One region of the Desulfitobacterium sp. LBE genome, then DNA from elsewhere that is predicted to be linked to it. Evidence: riboswitches for the same ligand, from Rfam matches in the RefSeq annotation. Region 1 holds a riboswitch; each other region holds the start of a gene.
The links. A riboswitch is a leader RNA that binds a small molecule or an ion and turns the genes downstream of it on or off. The one in region 1 is predicted to bind glycine.
Positions count from the first base shown of each region.

Region 2: another riboswitch for glycine. It lies ahead of DESLBE_RS17120 (sodium:alanine symporter family protein); the one in region 1 lies ahead of gcvT (glycine cleavage system aminomethyltransferase GcvT).
Region 3: another riboswitch for glycine. It lies ahead of DESLBE_RS11005 (ACT domain-containing protein); the one in region 1 lies ahead of gcvT (glycine cleavage system aminomethyltransferase GcvT).
Region 4: another riboswitch for glycine. It lies ahead of DESLBE_RS13120 (sodium:alanine symporter family protein); the one in region 1 lies ahead of gcvT (glycine cleavage system aminomethyltransferase GcvT).

Region 1 covers NZ_VLKD01000001.1:4,802,791-4,806,460, reverse strand. The annotation lists gene gcvPA (aminomethyl-transferring glycine dehydrogenase subunit GcvPA) at 1-183, opposite strand, end outside; gene gcvH (glycine cleavage system protein GcvH) at 184-570, opposite strand; gene gcvT (glycine cleavage system aminomethyltransferase GcvT) at 703-1,800, opposite strand; glycine riboswitch at 1,999-2,106, opposite strand; gene DESLBE_RS27365 (sugar diacid recognition domain-containing protein) at 2,283-3,140, opposite strand; gene ileS (isoleucine--tRNA ligase) at 3,411-3,670, opposite strand, start outside.
Region 2 covers NZ_VLKD01000001.1:3,593,331-3,597,000, reverse strand. The annotation lists gene DESLBE_RS17130 (glutamine--tRNA ligase/YqeY domain fusion protein) at 1-620, opposite strand, end outside; gene rnk (nucleoside diphosphate kinase regulator) at 716-1,132, opposite strand; glycine riboswitch at 1,483-1,576, shown strand; gene DESLBE_RS17120 (sodium:alanine symporter family protein) at 1,747-3,129, shown strand; gene DESLBE_RS17115 (VOC family protein) at 3,230-3,613, opposite strand.
Region 3 covers NZ_VLKD01000001.1:2,322,410-2,326,079, forward strand. The annotation lists gene DESLBE_RS10995 (cupin domain-containing protein) at 1-193, opposite strand, end outside; gene DESLBE_RS11000 (PFL family protein) at 330-1,697, opposite strand; gene DESLBE_RS11005 (ACT domain-containing protein) at 1,709-2,011, opposite strand; glycine riboswitch at 2,155-2,245, opposite strand; gene DESLBE_RS11010 (flavodoxin family protein) at 2,445-3,098, shown strand; gene DESLBE_RS11015 (hypothetical protein) at 3,212-3,670, opposite strand, start outside.
Region 4 covers NZ_VLKD01000001.1:2,753,168-2,756,837, forward strand. The annotation lists gene DESLBE_RS13105 (GyrI-like domain-containing protein) at 1-81, shown strand, start outside; gene DESLBE_RS13110 (DUF5131 family protein) at 134-856, shown strand; gene DESLBE_RS13115 (DNA-formamidopyrimidine glycosylase family protein) at 861-1,706, shown strand; glycine riboswitch at 2,023-2,117, shown strand; gene DESLBE_RS13120 (sodium:alanine symporter family protein) at 2,224-3,594, shown strand; gene DESLBE_RS13125 (SMC family ATPase) at 3,591-3,670, opposite strand, start outside.

The sequences.
Region 1 (3,670 bases):
CTCTGCAGCCAGCCTGCCCATATATTTTACCAGTTCCAGCTCAGACAGCCCTTCCCGAATCTTCAATTGGGCCTGGCGCCGAACGCTTTCCGGGATATCCGCAAAAAGCTCTTCAAGGGAGCCCACGCCAATCCGGGTGAGGATCTGTTCCTGCTGGTCCACCGTGTTCGGCACATAATTCATTTATTGGCCCTCCTCCGCAAGAAACGCCTCATATTCCGCGGCTGATAAGAGTTCATCCAATACCGTCAGATCATCCACTTCCACCTTAATCAGCCATCCCTCACCATAAGGATCATCATTGAGAAGTTCCGGAGAATCCAGCACCTCTTGATTATAATCGATAACCTTGCCACTGACCGGAGCAATCATATCCGACACGGCCTTGACGGATTCAACGGTTCCAAAGGCCTCCCCGGCCACCACCGTGGTATCGTTATCAGGCAGCTCCACAAAGACCACATCTCCTAAGCTGTCCTGAGCGTGAGCCGTAATCCCCAAAGTCACAGTATTTCCTTCGACCTTAGCCCACTCATGAGATTTGCTGTACTTTAATTCTACTGGATTCATACTATCATCCTCCTTATTTTGCGGGGAAAAGGAACAGGTCCCTAACCCCATTTAATCGTGTTTTTTAACATCCCCAGTGCTCTGTAGCACTTAAAACCTGCCTTGCCCGGCGAGGACGATTTTCGCACCGCTTTACCCCTGCCGTTTGTAGAACAGTGAAGGAATAATCCGGGCTTTAACGGCTTTCCCACGAATGATCACAGCCAAGGTTTCCCCTATTTGAGCATACTCCGGGGGAATCAAGCCAAGGGCAATGTTTTTGTTTAAAGTAGGTGAAAAAGAACCTGAAGTAATAAAGCCGATTTCTTTACCCTCTTTCTGAAGGGGATAATGGGAGCGGGCTATGCCCCGTTCGATCATTTCCAGGCCTACCAACTTTCTCGGCACTCCCTTTTCCTTCTGGGCTGATAACGCCTCTTTACCGATAAAGTTATCCTTCTCCAGCTTGACAAAAAACCCTAGTCCAGCCTCCAAAGGTGTGATATCCGGCCCCAGTTCATTGCCGTATAAAGGCAGCCTGGCTTCAAAACGGAGAGTATCCCGGGCGCCCAGACCAATGGGCTGAACTCCTTCCGACCCTCCAACCTCGAGAATTCTTTCCCACATCCGGGGAGCATGCTCGGGAGGCAGGTAAATTTCAAAGCCGTCTTCCCCGGTATAACCTGTCCTGGAAATCAGGCAAAGGACTCCGTCCACTTCCCCATGCTTAAACCAATAGTAGTTGATCTGTGTTAAATCCATACTTGTCAGCTTTTGCAGGATTTTCTCCGCCCAAGGGCCTTGCAAAGCCAATTGAGCAAAGTCCCCGGAGCGATTTTCCAGACTTATTTCGAAGCCCTCAGCTTGAGCCTGCATCCAGGCAAAATCCTTATCCGTATTGGAGGCATTGACCACCAGCAAAAAATGCTCCCGGCTATAACGATACACCAGCAGATCATCCACCACACCCCCAGCAGAGGTGCACATGGGGGAATACTGAATCTGGTTATCCTGAATTCGCGACACATCATTGGTCAATAGGTACTGCAAAAAAGCAAGGCTATCCTTTCCCTTCAACTCCACCTCACCCATATGAGAGACATCAAAAAGCCCCGCTTTGCTGCGCACGGCCTTGTGCTCCTCAATGACTCCGGCGTATTGAACCGGCATTTCCCAGCCGCCGAAATCAATGAGCTTCGCACCGGCCTGGCGGTGCTGCTCATACAGTGGTGTTCTTTTTAGTTCCGTCACTTAGGACACCTCCCTAGAATTGAGTATTAACCAAAACCGGAAAAAACATTATTGAACATAGGGAAAATAAAGAAATGGGTAAAATAAAAAAACAGAGAATAGCACGTCGCGCTACCTCTGTCCTTTGACCTGAGAGATTTACCCTTTGCTTGCGGGCTACCCCTTTGGTGTTCTCCGCTGAGAAGCTCTCCAGAGTTTCGTCTTCCAGCAGTACTTTTGCCTGAGAGTTTCCCTTTCTGAACAGGCGACATTCAGGAAGTTTCTCCTTCGGCGCTCAGGATGTTGAGTCTCTCCTACTGGAATCATTCGAAGCCATATGTATTTTTACCTGATATAGATTGACTATATTTACCTGCTTTTATTATAGTCAGCAAACCGATTTTCGTCTACACAAATATCCCATTTATACTAAATAATTAAATGTACAATTGCCTATCCTATCCAATTGCCATCATCCTTGACAAACCACCGATGATTATTTCTTACAGCTTGTGGGCCAGCTCGTTTAATTCAGTGCCGACCTGCTGCAGCTCCTCCACCATCTGAGCAATCTCCTGAGTGGCCTTAGCTTGTTCTTGAGCTATGACATTGTTTTGAAACACCCCATTGGCGATCTCTTCCATGGTATCCTGAAAGGTGCTCAACAAATTATTGATTTCATTGGCTGAACGGTTGCTTTCATCGGCCAGCTTGCGCACTTCTCCCGCCACTACCGAGAATCCTTTTCCTTGTTCTCCGGCACGGGCCGCTTCAATGGCCGCATTAAGCCCTAAAAGATTGGTCTGCTTCGACACCCGGCGAATGAATTCGGTGACACCTTCCGTGGCCTTAACATGCTCTTTGGCATTCTGGGCTACCGTAGCCACAGTCTGGCTCACCCCCGCCACCTCTTCCGAGGAAGCCGCCATTTCCTGGATAGCCCCAGCCGCTTGTTCCAGAGCCTCTCCCATCCTCTCCACATGAGCCTTGAGAACCTCTTTCAGCTCCTCATCCCGGAGTAAAAAAGCAATCATCGCCGCTGTGACCTTCGCTACAGGACTAACGCTATCCAAAGGGCCGGCCACGCCAAAGGTCCCCAGCTTTTCCCCCTCGAGGACAATAGCAATGTTCATGCCTTCCCGTTGTTTTCCCTGAGAATTCATTTCATCTTCCGCAGTGATTTTAATGTCTTGGATAGAGGTCGTCATGATGCGGTGTGCACCCGCATGGGCAATGCCAACCCGCTGTTTAGCCGAATCGGCGATAATGGTCCCCGCAGCGTCACAAACAATGCCATGAAACCCACTTTCGGTATAAATCAAATCCACAATCCGGTTGGCCAGACTTTCTGTAAGCCTCATTCTCTTCACTCCCACCTCTGCAGGTCTTAATTTGAGCATTTAATTCAAAATCCCAGAAGAAAATCAAGTGTAATTTAGTACCTGATCCTAAAAATTAGACAAATAAATCCACTGGTTTTCATCACTAAATATAATACTAAGTATTCAAACTATTGTCCATGGATTTGCCCTTAATAATAAACGTTATCGTTTTAGATACATTAAACAAGACTTGAGCAGATGGTACCGCCCAAGTCTTGTTTAATGGAAATATTGAAGAAATGCTATTTTTTAGAGATGGCTTACAACAGAGGCACAGCGGGGGCAGAGGGTGGGATGCTCCTGATTCTCCCCAACTCCTGTATCGTAAATCCAGCAGCGCTCGCATTTTTCTCCTGCCGCCGAGTTAACGGCTATACCGAAACCAGCCAGGTCTTCTGCCATGCTCAGGCCCTCAGGCTTCTCTTCGCCTGCACTATGGAGCTGAACTGCCGAGACGATGAAGATTTCCGACAGATTGGGAATACCTCTTAAGAATCCTTCCAGCTCAG
Region 2 (3,670 bases), 1.2 Mb from region 1:
TAGATGCACCATGTGTCCCCTGTATTATGGTGGGTGGCATGGGCAATCCGATAAAGGACAGGATCCCGCATATTGATGTTAGGTGAGCCCATATCGATCTTAGCCCGGAGAACCTTTTCTCCGTCCTTAAATTCACCTTGACGCATTCTCTCAAAGAGCTCCAGGTTCTCGGCCACGCTGCGGTTGCGGTAAGGGCTTTCCTTACCGGCCTCAGTCAGGGTGCCGCGGCTTTTTCTAATCTCCTCAGCGGATAAATCACAAACATACGCTTTGCCCTTTTCGATCAGCAGAACGGCCCGCTTATGCATCTCCGCAAAATAATCGGAAGCGAAAAAGAGGTTGTCCCAGTCAAACCCCAACCACTTGACATCTTCTTTGATGGATTCTACATATTCAGTATCTTCTTTGACCGGATTCGTATCATCAAACCGCAAATTGGTTTTTCCTTTGAATTCGTCGGCCAAACCAAAGTTCAAACAGATGGATTTAGCATGCCCAATATGCAGGTAACCATTGGGCTCGGGGGGAAACCGTGTCGTGATTTCTTCTACCTTTCCCTCCCGTAAATCCTCAAGGATAATGCTGCGTAAAAAATTAGAGGATTTATTCTCGTTATCCACGAATACCAACCTTTCCTAGGGAATCTTATCTCCTACTGTAACGGAAGACCTCTCCAGTAGTGTTACCCGAATTCTCGTCCTTCACCCATTGCTGCTTATAAATGATAGTCTCCCGCAGCCTCCGGCTGATAAAGAAGTTTTTCCACCTTAAAGCGGACGACACCGCCGGGAACCTTCCAGTCGATGATATCTCCTTCCAGATAGCCCAGAATAGCCGTCCCTACGGGAGCAAGAATTGAAATCTTATCCTCCAGAAGATCGGCATCCTCAGGATACACTAAAGTATAGACGGTTTCTTCCCCTGTCTCCAGATCCTTCAGCAAGATTCTGGAATTCATGGTGATGGCATCCCCTGGGATCTTTTCAGAAGGCACCACATCCGCCCCATTTAACTCATGCTCAAGATCTTTTAAGTAATCCTTGTTTTTAGCGCTGCCAAACTCTCTTTCCTTATTGATAAGTTTGAGCAGACGCTCACGGTCCACAGCTGTAATACTGATCTTTCTACTCATTTCTCCTGAACCTTCCTTTTCTAATGATGAATAGCTAAATATAGAGCGACTATCGCCAGATAGCCGCTGTCAAAAGTTTATGTACTTCAAAAAAGGGAAAATCACTAAACCATTCTAATTATATACTATTTCCTATAATAAGTAAATGTTAGGCATATTCCCAAAAATAATTCTTGAATAAAATGGGAGCGGTAATTATAATTATAGATACAATTCCAGAAAATGCGGTGGCAATCTGGAATTTACGAAAAACTGCATAGGAATGCTGGATGAGATTTACGGGAGAAGGGCACGGCCCGCCGAAGAAGTTGAAACTTTCAGGTGACTGGAATAAGTCAGGGACCGTAAATTGACAGCACTCTGGAGAGACTCGATTAGAGCGCCGAAGGGGCAATACAATGACGTGTTGTTAAATCTCTCAGGCAAAAGGACAGAGAAGGAACAGGGACTGCTACAGAGCAATCTCTTACTTTTGTACCTATCGTCCGAATATTCAGAGTCAATCGCTAAGGATTGACTCTTTTTATATATAAATTGCCATCCTTTTGCGGGAGGCTGCCGCAACGGAGATGTGCAGAGAGATGCGAAAAGAGAGATTAAAGGAGGAACACTCAATGGATGCCTTGCATAATTTTATCGTCTGGCTGAACGACTATCTCTGGGGCCCACCGATGCTTGCTTTGCTTTTTGGCACGCACTTATTCCTTACGTTGCGTACTCGTGGTATTCAAAGGCATATTTTTAAGGGGATCAAATTATCTCTTACGAAGGATCCTGATGCCAGCGGCGATGTGAGCCAATTCGGAGCTCTGACCACCGCTCTCGCCGCTACCATCGGAACCGGTAATATCGTCGGGGTAGCTACGGCCGTGGCTTTAGGCGGCCCCGGTGCCGTACTTTGGTGCTGGCTCACCGGGGTATTCGGAATTGCCACCAAATATGGGGAGGCCTTATTGGCGGTGAAATACCGGGTTAAAACCGCTGACGGCACCATGCTGGGCGGTCCTATGTATGCTTTGGAAAGAGGCCTGGGCCAGAAGTGGCTGGCTGTACTCTTCTGTATCTTTACTTCTATTGCCGCCTTTGGTATTGGCAATATGACTCAGGCTAATTCTATTTCCGGCATGCTGAATTCTCAATTTAACGTCAACCCTATCATTACCGGTCTTCTCTTAGCTTCCCTCACCGGAATTGTAATCATCGGCGGAGTGAAGTGGATCGCCCGGGTCTGTGAAAAATTTGTCCCCTTTATGGCGATTGCCTATGTCCTTGGTTGTATCATTATCCTGATTATAAACGCCTCCTATGTCTGGCCCGCCGTTGTCTTGATCTGTGAATCGGCTTTCACCCCCACTGCAGCCGGCGGCGGATTCGTCGGTGCCAGTATCATCATGGCCGCCCGTTACGGAATTGCCCGGGGTCTTTTCTCCAATGAATCCGGTTTGGGTTCCGCCCCCATCGTCGCTGCCGCCGCTCAAACCAGGAATCCTGTCCGTCAGGCTCTCGTCTCAGCCACCGGTACCTTCTGGGATACCGTTGTCGTCTGCTTAATGACCGGTCTGGTCGTGGTCAGCAGTGTCCTTAGCAACCCGACCGCCGCCGAAGGGTTAAAAGGCGGTGATTTAACTTCTATGGCTTTTAGCCAGATTCCAGTAATTGGCCCTATCGTTTTAACCTTCGGGCTTTTGACCTTTGTTTTCTCTACCATCCTGGGCTGGTCTTACTATGGTGAAAGAGCTGTGGAATACCTCTTTGGCAAAAAAGGCATCCTCCCTTACCGCCTCCTCTGGGTTCTCGCTGTTTTAGCCGGTTCTTTGGTCACTCTGCAATTCGTCTGGGATTTGGCGGATGCAATGAACGCTATGATGGCTATTCCCAACCTTGTGGCACTCCTTCTTTTAAGCGGAGTTATTGTCTCGGAAACCAGGAAGTATCTATGGGAAGATCGTCTGGATGAAGCCTCTGATGAGCCCATCCCCGTCATTCAGAATAAATAAGCTCTCGGTGGAGCTCAGTCTGCTCAATGATAGTTTTCGCATAGATGACAAACTACGAGACACCTCTCCCTTGCGGAGAGGTGTCTCTCTGTGCCTTATCCTATCCCATAGAACTGGGGAGAATTTCTAGCCAGTAGTTATCCGGATCATTGATAAAATAGATCCCCATGGCTTCATTTTCATAACAGATGCAGCCCATTTTTTGATGGTGTTCATGAGCTCCCTGGAAATCATCCACCGTTAAGGCCAGATGAAACTCATTATCGCCCAGATTATACGGTTCTGTTCTATCCCTTAACCAGGTAAGTTCCAAGGCATGAGCGGTTACCCCATCCCCCAGATAAATAATAATGAATTCCCCGCTCTCCGGAGCTATACGCCTGACTTCCTTTAACCCTAATGCCTCTTCGTAAAATTTAAGACTTTTCTCCAGGTTCAGCACATTGATATTATTGTGTGTAAATTTAAATTTCATGGCCATCATCCCCTTCGTTTATTTTAGACACGCTTTCTTTTCCGAGAATTAATTATCGACGAGACT
Region 3 (3,670 bases), 2.5 Mb from region 1:
GAATCTGCACCATGGCGTCTCCCGAAGTGGTATGGGTGCTGATTCCCTCCCCCTCATCCAGGGAAAATAGGGTAATGCTGACGATAGGAGTCTGAGCAAGGGTGCGGCTGATCACTTGTCCCTGTTGGTAAGTAATCAGCTCTTTCAGGTCCAGAACTTGGGAAAACTCAATATTTTTCATAATTTGTGCCATTATAAAATCCCCCTTTTTCCTGCAGGCCATTTGCTTATGATTCAATCATTTGCTTATGACTTATTCTAACCTGAATTACCCTAAAAAAACGTGATTGGAATCACTTTCCAATTCTCTTTTTCAGCAAAGGACAATTTTAGTTGGATAGACTGGTTATGGGGGCAGGAATTCTGCCGCCCCGCCGGATAAATTCACGGGAAGAGAAGGGGTTCAGCTTAATCACCGGGGCGCTGCCCAGCAGTCCGCCGAACTCAACCCGATCCCCCACCTTTTTGCCGATGGCCGGTATCACCCGTACCGCGGTTGTCTTCTTATTAATCATGCCGATAGCAGCCTCGTCGGCGATAATCCCGGCGATGGTTTCCGGTTCCACATCTCCGGGGATAGCGATCATATCCAATCCCACCGAGCACACACAGGTCATGGCCTCCAGCTTCTCAATGCTCAGGGCGCCGACTTCCACGGCTTCGATCATGCCTGCATCTTCGGAGACAGGGATAAAGGCTCCGCTCAAACCGCCCACATGGGAGGATGCCATGGCTCCTCCTTTTTTCACCGCATCATTAAGCAGGGCTAAAGCAGCCGTGGTCCCATGGGCGCCGCAGCGTTCCAGTCCCATGTTCTCAAGAATTTCTGCTACACTGTCTCCCACAGCCGGGGTCGGTGCCAGGGAAAGATCCACAATGCCGAAGGGAACCTGCAAAGCTTGGGAAGCTTCTCTGCCAATCAATTCTCCCATGCGGGTAATCTTAAAGGAGGTTCGTTTAATGAGGTTGGCCAGTTCTCCCAAATCCGCCTGGGGGCTTTTCTTGACGGCATGGGCAACGACGCCGGGACCGCTGACCCCCACGTTGATCACCGCCTCCGGCTCTCCCACTCCGTGAAAGGCACCGGCCATGAAGGGATTATCCTCCGGGGCGTTGCAGAAGACCACGAGCTTGGCTGCGGCGATGCCATCCTGAGCCGCTGTCCGCCGGGCGCTGTCCAGGATGACTTCCCCCATCCTCAGCACAGCATCCATATTGATTCCGGATTTGGTGGAACCGATATTCACCGAGGAGCAGACAAACTCTGTCTCCGCCAAGGCTTGGGGAATCGCTTCAATTAAGGAGCGGTCTCCCTTGGTTAAGCCTTTTTGAACGAGGGCGGAAAAACCTCCCAGGAAGTTAATCCCCACCGTCTTGGCCGCTCTGTCTAAGGCTTTAGCCAAGCGGACCATTTCTTCGGGATTAAAGTTGGAGCCTAAAAGGGCCACCGGAGTTACCGAGACTCTTTTATTGACAATAGGAATGCCGTAACGAGCGGCTAAGCTTTCCCCTACGCTGACTAAATGCTCAGCTTGACGGGTAATTTTATCGTAGATTTTTTGTTCCACCTGTTGTACATCATCTCCGGCACAGTCCAACAGACTTATGCCCATAGTGATGGTACGGATGTCTAAATTCTCATTTTCCACCATTGCAATGGTTTGCAGTATTTCCTGAGGAGCCAGATGCATTTTCACTATAATCCCCCCTATACTCGATGCATGAATTCAAAAATATCTTCATGCTGGACATTGACCTTTAAGCCCCGGGCTTCTCCCTCGCTTTGCAATTGCTTGGTGAGCTCGGTTAAGGAGGAGGCCGTGGATTGAGTAACATCCACGATCATAATCATGGTGAAAAAACCCTGGAGAATGGTTTGACTGAGATCCAGTACATTGATGGATTTTTCAGCTAAGCGCCCGGTCAGCCAGGCGATAATTCCTATTTGATCCTTGCCTAAGATGGAAATAATCACGCGATTGGACGTATCACGGGTTGGTTCTAAGCTCATTTTTCTTTACCCCTTTTCTTTTTTGTTTTTTTTCCTTTCTTTTCACCAATAAAAAAAAGCCAAATCTTAAGTTTGACTCCGGTACACGAGCATTTGCGAACCCGCTTATTGGCAGTTATCGCCTGCCTTAGCATCGTTCACAAACTATGCGCTCTGTCCTTTTGCCTGAGAGATTGAACAGCTTTGCTGTCTTGCCCCTTCGGCGTCCTTGCGGAACTCTCCAGAGTTCTGTCCGTTTTCAGTTCATCATGGTTAGCTTACCCTGTTCTCCTGAAAACCTCATCCAGTTATTCACTTCTTTTCAGTATTATAAACATCCTTGCTCATAATTGCAAACCTTTGTTTTTAAGACTCTCCCTAATATAATAGGAGTGAAGGCAAATTACTGCTCAATTAAGCAAACCCATTAACATAAGGAGTTGAGGTATTGACTATGAAGGTTATTGCTGTTAATGGCGGCCCCCGCAAGCAATGGAACACGGCTACATTATTGCATAAAGCCCTTGAAGGAGCGCAATCTGTAGGTGCCGAAACAGACCTGTTTCATCTTTATGATCTGAATTATAAAGGATGCATCAGCTGCTTTGGGTGCAAACGCAAGAACTCCAGCCGGATAGGGCATTGTGTCCTTAAAGATGAGCTGACCCCCCTTTTGAAAGAAGTGCTGAAGTGCGATGCCCTGCTGCTGGGTTCGCCCATTTACTTTGGCAATGTCACCGGAGAAATGCGCTCCTTCCTGGAGCGGCTGTTTTTCTCCCTTCTTTCCTATAATGAAGGCCAGCGTACTGTTTTCCCAAGAAAAGTGGCCTCAGGTTTTATCTACACGATGAATGTTCCCGAAGATTTCCTGCCTCAGCTTGGTTACGAAGCGGTTTTTAAAGCCAATGCCCGCAGCCTCGAACTCCTTAATGGACCTTCCGAATATCTCCTGGCCACAGATACCTATCAGTTTGACAACTACTCCAACTATGCATCCTCCCGATTTAATGAGCAGCATAAAGCCCAGGTGCGCCAAGAGCGATTCCCTCAGGATTGCCGGCAAGCCTTTGACCTGGGAGCCAGGCTGTCCGGGCGTAATGCTGAATAGATCGTGAAAACTCTCTCCCCTCCCCTATTTTTAATATATTATGGTTTGGCGGATTGGTTTCCAAACAAAAACGCATCCCAAATTGCGGATGCGTTTTCGCCTGTTTATCGCCTTTAATCCAGATATTGAGATTGGGTCAACCTGATCATCTCCACCTTAGAATCCGGCTTCACATTCGTATTGACCAATTGGTTATCTTCCCTGTTATAGTCGAAGATCATGAGCTGACCATCCTCCAGCAGATAGAAGCCTTCCAGAGGTCCTTCACCATGTCTGCTTTCAAAGGGTTTGTATTTGTCAGCATACACGTCCTTAATTCTCTCAGCGGTATCTCCTACCTTGGCACCGAGGTTGGTGGCGAAGTCCGCGGCAATAGCGTCAATCTCCAGCACTTTGCCGGAATCTTTTCCGACAATGAGCCTGATGCCTTGCTTATACTCTCTGCTGTACCAGGCTTCAGGGAAATGCCCAGGCTCATCATAGAAAGTTTCTTGATAGTCCTTGCCCAAGATTTTCTCTGCCTGGCTGAAGGGATCGCCCAGATGGATGTTTCCCAGGCTGGCACTTTGTTC
Region 4 (3,670 bases), 2.0 Mb from region 1:
AGCTTTACCGGTGATTTTGAAGAGTACCTGAGCAATGAAAACGGCGTGGCGGAGATCAAAATCTATATTGCATTAAAATAAAATCCATATTAAATGGGAATATTTCACGGGAATAAGGTAAGGAGTTGGACTTGTGGCTGTCTGGAATCCATGGCGGGGCTGTCACCGCTACAGTGAGGGCTGTAAATTCTGTTATATCCATAAAGGGGACATCAAAAGAGGGATGGACACCAATCTGATTGTGAAGTCCGCCAAATTCAACGCCCCTGTGGCTGTGAACAAACAAGGCCACTACATCATGAAATCCGGGCAGCTTGTTTATTGCTGTTTTTCAACCGACTTCCTCCTTGAGGAGGCTGACCCCTGGCGGAATGAATGCTGGAGCATGATGAAAGAGCGCCCTGATCTGCACTTTCTTTTTCTCACTAAGAGGATTGAGCGCTTTTCCCAGTGCCTTCCCGATGACTGGGGTGAGGGGTATGAGAATGTCACGGTGGGCTGTACGGTGGAAAACCAGCAAACTGCGGATGAACGTCTGGAAATTTTTTCAAAGCTGCCTATCAAACACAAAAATATCGCCCTTCAGCCCATGCTTGAGGCGATAGATATTGAAAAGTATTTAGAGAACATTGAGTTAGTCGTCGTGGGCGGGGAATATGACCGCAATGCCAGACCTTTTGATTATGACTGGGCCCTGGCGGTCAGAGAGCAGTGTATGCGGCATAACGTCAGCTTTTCTTTCCGTCAGTGCGGGACCAACTTTATCCAGAACGGAAAACTGCGCAGGCTTAATTACGGCATGCTGTTCAAGTGTGCCCGAGAGAGCAATATAGACTATCAGGCAGGAAGGGAGTAAAGTTATGCTGGAGTTACCCGAAGTCCTCACTCTGACCAGGCAGCTGAACGAAAGTGTGAAAAACCGGCGTATCCTGAAAGTATGGCCCCCCACAAAAGCTCATAAATTCTGCTGGTATAGCGGCGAACCCGAAGAATATGACAAGGCACTTTCCGGCAGCAGGATTGCCGGGGCCGAGGGATTCGGCATCTTCGCGGAACTGATTTTTGACAATGGCCGGAGACTGTGCGTCAACGACGGGGTGAATCTCCGTCTTATGCCGGCCGGTAAAGCCCCGGGGAATTATCAGTTGATGATGGAGCTGGACGACGGGCAGGCCCTGGTTTTTACGGTGGCCATGTACGGCGGAATATTTGCGCACGACGGCAGCTATGACAATCACTATTACCTGGCCAGCAGGAACTCTATCTCCCCCTTTGCCCAGGATTTCCCCGATTATTACCTCCGCCTCTTTTCAGAAAGCAAACCAACCCTCAGCGCCAAGGCCTTTCTGGCCACGGAGCAACGTTTTCCCGGCATCGGCAACGGTACGCTGCAGGATATTCTTTTTGAAGCGGGCATCCATCCGAAACGCAAAATAGTCACCCTGGCTGAAAGGGAACGGGATAAGCTGCTTCAGGCGGTTATGAAAGTGCTGAATGAGATGGCAAAGCTTGGCGGCCGTGACACGGAAAAAGATTTGTTCGGAGTTTCCGGGGGATACAAGACAAAGATGTCAAAGAATACAGCAGGAACGGACTGTGAGCAATGTGGCGGGACAATCCTTAAGGAAAGCTACCTGGGGGGCTCAGTGTATTTCTGCCCGGAATGCCAGCCCCAGAATTTGGCTGGTCAACACCCGGTCAGATGATTTGAGAGGGTATGTTGGAGGAAGGGCTTGCCAGATTCGAAACCGGTTTCGAATCTTGGTTTAACTCCAAGAAACGGGGGCGTCGCAAAACTATTTACGCCCTTTTTTATGGGTTGTTTTCATCCGCCCAATCCACCTTCAAAAGCTAAGTAACTTCTGTTTGACTTAACTTTAATAATGTGATAGCATCTTGAAATATGATGTTACATAGAAACACAACATAATATCGACAAATGAAGTTTGTAGGAAAAAGGCTGCGCCCTGCCGAAGGAGTAACACTCTCAGGTGCCTGGTATTTCAGGTGAGGACTATGAATGGATGTAACTCTGGAGAATCCCATTTTGGGTGCCGAAGGTGTAAGGCTCGAATTCCTCGGGCTAATCTCTCAGGCCAAAGAACAGAGAATCTGTGCTCAAGTACTTTTGGGCCTTTTTGCGCGTATCCAGAGTCAAACCATATGCTTATGGTTTGACTCTTTTATTTGTCAACAAACAATGCATCAGGAGGAGTGTTCAGCATGGAATGGTTTTCTAATTTAGTCGTCAGCATCAACGCAGTATTATGGGATGTCTTTTTAATTCTTCTTCTTTGTGGTGTGGGCATTTATTTTACGATTCTTACCAAAGGGGTACAATTTCGCCTGTTCAAACAGAGCTTTAAGCTAACCTTCGGCTCTATTACTTTGAGAGGTAATGCAGCCAGCGATAAGGAAGGCATGACCTCATTTCAGTCTCTGATCACCTCGGTGTCCGCCCAGATTGGTACAGGAAATCTGGCGGGTGTGGCTACCGCTATGGTATCCGGCGGCCCCGGCGCCGTATTTTGGATGTGGGTGAGTGCAATTTTAGGCATGGCTACCATTTATGCCGAAGCTACTCTTGCTCAGCGTTATAAAACCACGAAAAACGGCGAGCTGGTGGGCGGACCGGTCTATTACATCCGCGCCGCCATCAAGGGGCGGACCGGTAGGGTGGTTGCCGCTGTTTTTGCCCTTTTGCTTATCATGGCCCTTGGCTTCATGGGCAATATGGTTCAGGCCAATTCTGTGGGCGGGGCCATGGAAACCGCTTTCGGGATTCCTTCAGAAATCATCGGGATAGGATTGGCACTTATTTGCTTGCTGGTTTTCCTGGGGGGTGTTAAGCGTATTGTTGCCGTTGCGGAAAAAGTGGTTCCTTTTATGGCAGTTTTCTTTACTTTGGCATCCTTTGTAGTTATCGGCGCAAATTTCTCTAACATTATCCCTGCCTTTCATGATATTTTTGTGGGCGCCTTCTATCCTCAGGCGGTTTTAGGGGGTGTCCTGGGGGTAAGCGTGCAGCAGGCCATCCGTTTCGGCATTGCCCGGGGCTTGTTCACCCATGAAGCCGGTATGGGATCAACGCCTCACGCCCATGCTCTGGCCCGTGTCAAAGACCCTTGTGATCAAGGCCTTGTCGCCATGATGGGGGTTTTTATCGATACCATTGTTTTACTGCCCTTAACTGTTCTGGCCATTTTAACTTCAGGTGTATTGGGCTCTGCCGATGCCAACGGTGAATTCGTCACTGGAATTCAACTGACTCAGGCTGCTTATGCCCAGGTCTTTGGTCAATTCGGCTATGTCATTATTGCCATCTGTGTCCTTTTCTTTGCTTTTGCTACAATTATGGGCTGGTACTTTTTCGGTCTGGCCAATGTAAAGTATCTCTTCGGAAAAAAAGCAGTTCCTTTTTATGCCATACTGGTTGCTGTGTTTGTAGGTGTTGGCTGCGCCCTCAAGGTTGACCTGGTGTGGAATTTGGCCGATCTTTTTAACGGCTTAATGGTCATCCCCAATATTTTGGCCTTGATCATTCTGGGTGGGGTTGTGGCCAGACTCACCAAAAACTGGGGCTCGAGAAGCTAGCTGACTTCGATGGCCACCTTGCTCCCGCCCAGCCCGGCTTGAGCAGGTGTGACCATGAGCTTGACGGGCACTCTGT